2 regions of the Streptomyces sp. TS71-3 genome follow, and region 2 is predicted to be linked to the other one. Evidence: riboswitches for the same ligand, from Rfam matches in the RefSeq annotation. Region 2 holds a riboswitch; the other holds the start of a gene.
The links. A riboswitch is a leader RNA that binds a small molecule or an ion and turns the genes downstream of it on or off. The one in region 2 is predicted to bind glycine.
Positions count from the first base shown of each region.

Region 1: linked by a shared signal. The riboswitch ahead of gcvT (glycine cleavage system aminomethyltransferase GcvT) and the one ahead of gcvP (aminomethyl-transferring glycine dehydrogenase) in region 2 are both predicted to bind glycine.

Region 1 is NZ_BNEL01000001.1:2,075,344-2,079,752, forward strand. Features, by position in the region: gene glyA (serine hydroxymethyltransferase) at 1-326, opposite strand, end outside; gene gcvH (glycine cleavage system protein GcvH) at 445-822, opposite strand; gene gcvT (glycine cleavage system aminomethyltransferase GcvT) at 983-2,161, opposite strand; glycine riboswitch at 2,348-2,442, opposite strand; gene Sm713_RS08530 (AAA family ATPase) at 2,732-3,430, shown strand; gene Sm713_RS08535 (enhanced serine sensitivity protein SseB) at 4,102-4,409, shown strand, end outside.
Region 2 is NZ_BNEL01000001.1:5,470,142-5,474,550, reverse strand. Features, by position in the region: gene gcvP (aminomethyl-transferring glycine dehydrogenase) at 1-2,794, opposite strand, end outside; glycine riboswitch at 2,967-3,062, opposite strand; gene Sm713_RS22315 (PRC-barrel domain-containing protein) at 3,175-3,546, shown strand; gene Sm713_RS22310 (DNA polymerase IV) at 3,733-4,409, opposite strand, start outside.

The sequences.
Region 1 (4,409 bases), 3.4 Mb from region 2:
GCGTTGGCCTGTGCGCCCGAGTGCGGCTGGACGTTGGCATGCTCGGCGCCGAACAGCGCCTTCACGCGGTCGATGGCGATCTGCTCGACCACGTCGACGTGCTCGCAGCCGCCGTAGTAGCGGCGGCCCGGGTAGCCCTCGGCGTACTTGTTGGTGAGCACCGAGCCCTGCGCGGCCATCACGGCCACCGGGGCGAAGTTCTCAGAGGCGATCATCTCCAGCGTCGACTGCTGGCGCCGGAGCTCGGCGTCCACGGCGGCGGCGACGTCCGGGTCCACCTCGTGGAGAGGTATGTCGAGAAGCGAGTGAGGCGAGTGAAGCGACATCACGGTCCCTAAGCGGTTGTCCGGGCATTTCCCGTCTGAGCGGCCCGCCGGACGGCCCGGCGGCGGTGCGCGGGCGCCCGGCGGCGGTGCGGGGCGCCCCGGCAGCGGTGGCGGTGGGTCAGCCGGCCGAGAACTCGGTGTACTCGTCGGCGGAGAGCAGGTCGTCCGGCTCTCCGCTCACGCGCACCTTGAACAGCCAGCCGCCCTCGAACGGCGCGGAGTTCACCAGCGAGGGGTCGTCGACCACGTCGTCGTTGACCTCGGTGACCTCGCCGCTGATCGGCGAATACAGATCGCTGACGGACTTGGTCGACTCCAGCTCTCCGCAGGCCTCGCCCGCGCTGACCGAGGAGCCGACCTCGGGGAGCTGGGCGTAGACGACGTCGCCGAGCGCGTTGGCCGCGAACTCGGTGATGCCGATCGTCGCCACACCGTCCTCGGTGGGCGACACCCACTCGTGCTCCTTGCTGTAGCGAAGCTGCTCGGGGTTGCTCATGTGGTGAATTCTCCTGTACGCGGGGGAGTGCTTGTGAACGGACCGTCTTGCGATGCGAGACGGAGCGGATGGACCCGGCCATGATCGCGCCGGGCGGGGGCGCGGCCCGCGGCGGACACGGGCCCACGGGGGCGTGAGGGGTGCAGCTCTGCGCCCCGGATCACTTCTTCCGCTGGTAGAACGGCAGGGCCACCACCTCGTAGGGCTCGCGGGCGCCGCGGACGTCCACGGCCACGCCCGGCGTGCCCGGAGCCGCACGGTCCGCGTCGACGTAGGCCATCGCGATCGGCCTGCCCAGCGTCGGCGACGGGGCGCCCGAGGTGACCTCGCCGATCACCGTACCGTCCGCGGCCGCCACCACGGCGTACCCCGCGCGGGGCACCCTGCGGCCCTCGGCGACCAGGCCGACCAGCCGGCGCGGCGGGGCGCTCTCAGCGCGCCGGGCGGCCGCTTCGAGCGCCTCGCGCCCGACGAAGTCACCCTGCTTGTCGAACTTCACCACCCGGCCGAGGCCCGCGTCGAACGGCGTGAGCCGCGTGCTCAGCTCGTTCCCGTACAGCGGCATGCCCGCCTCCAGGCGCAGCGTGTCGCGGCACGACAGCCCGCACGGCACCAGGCCCGCGCCGGCGCCCGCCTCGGTCAGCGCCGCCCACAGCCGCTCGGCGTCGGCGGGCGCCACGAACAGCTCGAAGCCGTCCTCGCCGGTGTACCCCGTACGGGCGATGAGCGCGGGAACGCCCGCGACGGTGCCGGGCGCGCCCGTGTAGTACTTCAGCCCGTCCAGATCGACGTCCGTGAGCGGGGCGAGGATGCCGGGGGAGGCGGGGCCCTGGACGGCGAGCAGGGCGTAGGCGTCGCGGTCGTCGCGCACGGCCGCGTCGAACTCGGCGGCACGCTCGGTGAGCGCGGCGAGGACGGTCTCGGCGTTGGCGGCGTTGGCGACGACCAGGTACTCGGGCGCGGCCTGCCCCGGACCGGCCGCCTGCGACGGAGTGCCCGGCCGGCCCCCGTCGAGCCGGTAGACGATCAGGTCGTCGAGGATGCCGCCGTCCGCCCGGCAGATCATCGTGTACCGCGCGCGGCTCGGCTTCAGGGCGCCGATGTTGCCGACCAGCGCGTGGTCCAGCAGGGCGGCGGCGCCGGGCCCGGTGACGGTGAGCTCGCCCATGTGCGAGAGGTCGAAGAGGCCGGCCGCGGTCCGTACGGCCTGGTGCTCCTCGCGCTCGCTGCCGTACCGCAGAGGCATGTCCCAGCCCGCGAAGTCGGTCATGGTGGCGCCGAGCGAGCGGTGCACCGCGTCGAGGGCGGTGCGGCGGGGCTGGGCGGCGTCGTGCGGCATGAGGGCTCCCGGGTCGGATCAGAGGGTTGCGAGGAAGGACGGGCACGGACGAACGGTGCCGTTCCTCCCCCTCTGTCATCGGAACCTGAGAGGTTCGCCGAGAGCCCGTCTCACGAGGAGACGTCCGGGCGTCCGGGCTTGCACCTTGGGTGGGACCGCCAGGGGCGGCCCGCTTTCCAGAATTGCCTCACCCGCGCGGTATCGGGGCCTGAGAGATTCAAGGGAGGACTTGCTCCTTCGGCGCCCCGGCCGACGGCCGGAGGCTCTCCCGCGCGGATTCGAGCGGCCTGTATGGAGTTGGCGGGCACATCATTGCACGGCGCGCAGGCCATGGCAGTGGGGGCGCTTCAGGGGATTGCAGCGGCGCTCGGCGGAAGCCCGCGCTCCGGGGCGCGGGCGGTGCCGGTCGGCCGGGTGTGACCGGCGGTGGCCCTGCGACACACGCGGAGGACGTGCGCAGACGGGTTCGCGCCAGCCGTCCCATTACCGTTTCTTTGCACTTTGCGGCGGGCAGACCACGTACCAGCGGGCCGGGAGGGCGGCGCCGGGGCAGGCCGGGGGAGGTCCATCATGGAGGGTCCGATCACGGTGCGCGGCGGGCGCGCGGTGGGCGGTGCGGTGGCCCGGCGTGCGGCGCCAGCCGGGCCCGGGGCACTCGTCACGCCCGGTCCGGGCGCCGTCCGCGACCTGCGGGGGCACTCCTGGCGTGGGCCCTGGCGCCTGTCGTTCGCCGCGGGCGACCTCGTCGTGGTCTCCGGTCTGCCCGGCAGCGGCAAGTCCACCCTGATGCGCAGGGCCGTGCGGGGGCACCGCATCGACTCGCAGGACAGCCGCGAGCGCTGGGCGCGGCGGCTGCCCCGGTGGGTGCCGTACGCGCTCTACCGCCCTCTCGTGCGCCTCGCGCACTTCGCGCGGCTGCGTCGTGCGCTGCGTGACGGGGCGGGGCTCGTCGTGCACGACTGCGGGACGCAGGCGTGGGTGCGGTGGTGGCTCGCCCGTGTGGCGGCGCGGCGGGGCGCCGCACTGCACCTGGTGCTGCTCGACGTGCCCGCGGGTGCGGCGCTGGCCGGGCAGCGGGCGCGGGGGCGCGGGGTGTCGTGGTACGCGTTCCTGCGGCACCGCAGGGCCGTGGGGCGGCTCGCGGGGGCTTTGGCAGCCGGCCGATTGCCACACGGCTGCGCGTCCGCGGTCCTCATGGACCGCGCAGCATCCGACGACCTCCACACGATCGAATTCGCCGCGCGCCCCGGCTCCGGTGACCCACTCTGAGGGTCCGCTCCGGCGGTCCCCGGCCCCGGCCGGCGGGTGGCGGATACCTTGCGCGGTTCCCCGCGCCCCGTCCGCGCCTGCGGCGCCTCAGCGCCGCTGAGGGCCCGGTTGTCCTTCATCTCACGCTGGCCGATGGGCCGGTCGCGCAGTTCCCCGCGCCCCTCAAGGCGCCTGCGGCGCACTCCGGCGACAGCACCCCGTCCCGCCCAACCGGCTGCAGAAGGCGCTGGATAAGGGGCGCGGGGGCCGGTGCGAACGACCGGCCACTCAGCGCAGGTTCGAAAGACGCCCAAGACACCGCTGGTCGGTCACCGAAGGGGCCCTGAAGGGGCGCGGGGAACTGCGCGAGCAGCCCACCACCCAGCGCAGGAACCGGAGACATCCGAGTCCACCCCTCCGGGTGGTCGCGGAAGGCGCCGAAAAGGGGCGCGGGGAACCGCGCGACAGGCCGGCACCCCACACCCCCCGGAACGCACCCAAATCACCCCCACCCACCCCGGCGAACCCCCCGGAAGGGAACCCGTACGCAACCCGCCGCCCACAACAAGCGTCACCCCCGCTGACGTCGGGTTAGGGTGCCACCCGCAGCAGCGGAACAATGCTGTGCACGGCGAGCGACCCACCACCCGCAGGCCGTGGGCGAACAGGGCAGGACGCAAGGATTGAGAAGCATGGACATACCGCCACAGGCCATGACCCACCCCCATGGCGGCTGGCCGGCCAACGAGCTCGAAGAGGTGCTGGCCGCCTCCCTGGGCACCCAGGGCGGCCACTTCCCCGGGGCCTCGGGCAGCGGGGGACCGTCCTCGGCGGGGGCCCGCATCCTGGAAGTCCTGGCCCGCAGCCCCCTGTGGGTGCCGCTGCCCAACGGCGGCGGCCCCGACCACCGGATGCTCGACCTGCCCACCATGGAGCTCGACGGCCAGGCGTACGTCCCCGTCTTCAGCTCGGAGCAGCAGTTCCGCCAGGTGGTCGGCGA
Region 2 (4,409 bases):
TCGGGAAGACGGCCTCCTGGCGCGTGTACGGGTGCTCCCACTCGCCGCCGATCGACTCCGCGGTGTGCGGGGCGTTCCGCAGCGGGTTGTCGTCAGCGGGCCAGGCGCCGGAGGCCAGCTGCTCGATCTCCGCGCGGATGGCGATCATCGCGTCGCAGAAGCGGTCCAGCTCCGCCAGGTCCTCGCTCTCGGTCGGCTCGATCATCAGGGTCCCGGCCACCGGGAACGACATCGTGGGCGCGTGGAAGCCGTAGTCGATCAGCCGCTTGGCGACGTCGTCCACCGACACGCCGGTGGCCTTGGTCAGGGGCCGCAGGTCGATGATGCACTCGTGGGCGACCAGGCCGCCCGGACCCGTGTAGAGCACCGGGAAGTGGGGCTCGAGACGGCGGGCGATGTAGTTGGCGCTGAGCACGGCGACCTGCGTGGCCCGCTTGAGCCCCTCGGCGCCCATCAGGCGGACGAACGCCCACGAGATCGGGAGGATGCCCGCGGAGCCCCAGGGCGCGGCGGCGATCGGACCGATACCGTTCTCGGGCCCCGCGGCCGGCTGCAACGGGTGGTTGGGCAGGTACGGGGCGAGGTGCTCGCGCACCGCGACGGGGCCGACGCCCGGCCCGCCGCCGCCGTGCGGGATGCAGAAGGTCTTGTGCAGGTTGAGGTGCGAGACGTCGCCGCCGAAGCGGCCCGGCCTGGCGAGGCCCATCACGGCGTTGAGGTTCGCGCCGTCGACGTAGACCTGCCCGCCGGCGTCGTGCACGGCCGCGCAGATCTCGGCGACGTGCTCTTCGAACACGCCGTGCGTGGACGGGTACGTGATCATCAGCACGGCCAGCTGCTCGCGGTGCTGCTCGATCTTCGCGCGCAGGTCGGCGATGTCGATCTCGCCGTCGTCGGAAGTCTTCACCACCACCACGCGCATTCCGGCGAGCACGGCGCTCGCGGCGTTGGTGCCGTGCGCCGAGGACGGGATGAGGCACACGGTGCGCTGCTCGTCGCCGCGGGCGCGGTGGTACCCGCGCACCGCGAGCAGCCCGGCCAGCTCGCCCTGCGATCCGGCGTTGGGCTGGAGGGACACCTTGTCGTAGCCGGTGATCCCGGCGAGCTGGCTCTCCAGCTCCTGGATCAGACTCAGGTACCCCTGCGCCTGGTCGGCGGGGGCGAAGGGGTGCAGGGCTCCGAAGCCCGGCCAGGTGATGGGCTGCATCTCCGTGGTGGCGTTGAGCTTCATGGTGCAGGAGCCCAGCGGGATCATGCCCCGGTCGAGGGCGTAGTCGCGGTCGGCGAGCCTGCGCAGGTACCGCAGCATGGCGGTCTCGGAGTGGTGCTGGTGGAAGACCGGGTGGGTGAGGTACGTGTCGGTGCGCAGCAGCGCCCCGGGCAGGGCGTCGCCGTCCGTGCCGTCCGCGGCGGTGGGTTCCGCGTCCAGCGCGGTGACGTCGGCCACTACGCCGAAGGCGGTCCACACGGTGCCGAGGTGGGCGCGCGTGGTGGTCTCGTCGCAGGCGATGCCGACGTGGTCGGAGTCGGTGAGGCGCAGGTTCACACCGTCTTCCCTGGCGGCGCGCACCACGGCGGCGGCCCGGCCCGGAACCCTTGCGGTGACGGTGTCGAAGAAGGCGTCGTGGACCACCTCGACGCCACCGCGGCGCAGGCCCTCGGCGAGCAGGGCGGCGTACCGGTGGGTGCGCCGGGCGATGGTCCGCAGGCCGTCGGGGCCGTGGTAGACGGCGTACATCCCGGCCATCACGGCGAGCAGGACCTGCGCGGTGCAGATGTTGCTGGTGGCCTTCTCGCGGCGGATGTGCTGTTCGCGGGTCTGCAGCGCGAGGCGGTAGGCCTGGTTGCCGTCGGCGTCCACGGACACGCCGACCAGCCGGCCGGGGAGGTTGCGGGCGTATGCGTCGCGTACGGACATGTAGCCGGCGTGCGGGCCGCCGAAGCCCATGGGGACGCCGAAGCGCTGGGTGGTACCGACGGCGATGTCCGCGCCCAGCTCGCCTGGCGAGCGCAGCATGGTGAGGGCGAGCAGGTCGGCGGCGACGGTCACGACGGCGCCGATCTCGTGAGCCTGGTCGACGAGGGGGCGCAGGTCGCGCACGGCGCCCGAGGCTCCGGGGTACTGCACCAGCACGCCCACCACGCCGCGCTCCGCGATCTCCGCGGGGATGCCGCCGGCGAGATCGGCGACGACGATCTCGACACCGGTGGGTTCGGCGCGGGTGCGCACCACGGCGATCGTCTGCGGGAGGGTGTCGGCGTCGACCAGGAAGACACCGTTCTTGACCTTGCCGACCCGCCGGGACAGCGCCATGGCCTCGGCCGCGGCGGTGCCCTCGTCGAGCAGCGAGGCGCCGGCCGTGGGCAGCCCGGTCAGCTCGGAGACCACGGTCTGGAAGTTGAGCAGCGCCTCCAGGCGGCCCTGCGAGATCTCCGGCTGGTACGGCGTGTACGCGGTGTACCAGGCCGGGTTCTCCAGGACGTTCCGCAGGATCACCGGAGGTGTGAAGGTGCCGTGGTAGCCCAGACCGATCATGGAGTCGAGCACGTCATTGCGCTCGGCGAGGGCCCGCAGCTCATCCAGTACCTCGGCCTCGGTGCGCGCCTCGGGCAGCGGCAGGGCCTCGGTGTCCTTGATCACGTCGGGCACCGCGGCGGCGGTCAGCTCGTCCAGCGAGCCGTAGCCGACCTGCGCCAGCATCTTGGCCAGGGATTCGGCATCGGGTCCGATATGGCGCCGGGCGAAGGGGATGCCCTCTTCGAGCCGGGCGAGCGGGGTGCGGTTGGGGGACATGGTGGGAGGCCTCCTGGTCTGCTGCGACCTGCGAGGGACACCACTGCGGGTGCCCGGACGGCCTCCCCCTCTGTCATCTCGACCTGAGAGCTTCACCGGGGCGCCATGGCGCCCGGCTTGCACCGTCGGTGAGAACGGAGGCCTTGGCGCCCGCTCTGCTTTCCAGAGTGACCTCGTCCGTGCGGTACTTGGGCCTGAGAGTTTCCGGGGAGGATTTGCTCCTTCGGCGCCCCATGGCCATGGCCTGGAGCTCTCCCGCACGGGTTCAGCAGCCAAAGCCAGCCTACCAGCGGGGACCCCGGCAGAACGTTCGAGTGGCCGACGCCCTGAATGTGCCCTTTCGTAGAGATTACGGATGATGTGCAACCACTGGAGGGACCGTGCAGAGCGACATCGATCCGCGCCACCTGATCGGCCGCAAGGCGTTCGACCGCAACGGCACGAAGATCGGCACGGTCGACGAGGTGTACCTCGACGACGCGACGGGCGTCCCGGAGTGGGCCGCCATACGGACCGGATTCTTCAGCCGGGACGCCTTCGTGCCACTGGAACCCAGCCGCCTGGAGGAGGGCATGCTCCGCGTGCCGTTCGAACGGTCGCTGATCAAGGATGCGCCGGACTTCGGCGTGGGCCGCCATCTCTCACCGGCCCAGGAGCTGCAGCTCTACCACCACTACGGCCTCGACACGGCGGCTCCGCCGTCTCCCGAGGACCGTGACTTCGGACGGTTGGCGGGCCAGGACGAGGGGTGAGCGGGGGCGTGCGCCGCTCACCGCGTCACGCATCGCTCGGCAGCTGTCAGGGTGCGCCCCTTCGGTGGCCGGGCTTGCTCGGGGCTACGCCCCGGCCCACTCAGGGGCGCGGGGAACTGCGCGGGCAACCACCAACCCGCCGTTGGTCCGGGGGCGGCGGAACCAGCCCCTTCCGGACAGTGACCGTCACGTGCCGTCCTCGGCCGGCCCGGATCCGGCTCTCGGCCCGGGGCCGGCTTCCTCGCTGGGACCGGCATCGGACCTCGGTCCGGCTTCCGGCTCCGGACCGTCTCCCGGCCCGTCCTCCGCCGGTGCGGCGGGCATCGCCTCCGGCACCAGGGGCAGCGGGTCGGAGAGGGTGAGGTCAGGGTCATCGGTGCTGAACGTGCGGACGCGCCCGGGCCTGGAGCCGGGGGTCTCGAACCGGACGGTCACCCTGCCGATGCCGCTGCCCTGGATCCAGCCGGGCCCGTGCGTGCTGTGGTGCACGTCGTGGCCGGCCGGCCAGCGCCGTTCGGCCGGTGCGGGCGCCGCCTCCGGCTCCGGCTCGGACTCGGGCTGCTCGGGCGCGGCGGCGTGCTCCTCCACCGCCTGCGCGAACAGGTACTCCTGGGTGAAGTCGGCGAGCCCGCTGACGCCCACGCCCAGCAGCCGCACCCCGCCGGTGGTGTCCACGGACTCCAGCAGGTGTGCGGCGGCCTCGCGCACCACCATGGGGTCGTCGGTGGGGCCCCGCAGCGTCTCCGACCTGGTCAGCGTGGAGAAGTCGTAGCGCCGTACCTTCAGCACGACCGTGCGGCCGGAGCGGCCCGCGGCGCGCAGCCGCTGGACGCATCGGTCGGCCAGCCGCTGCACCTCGGTGC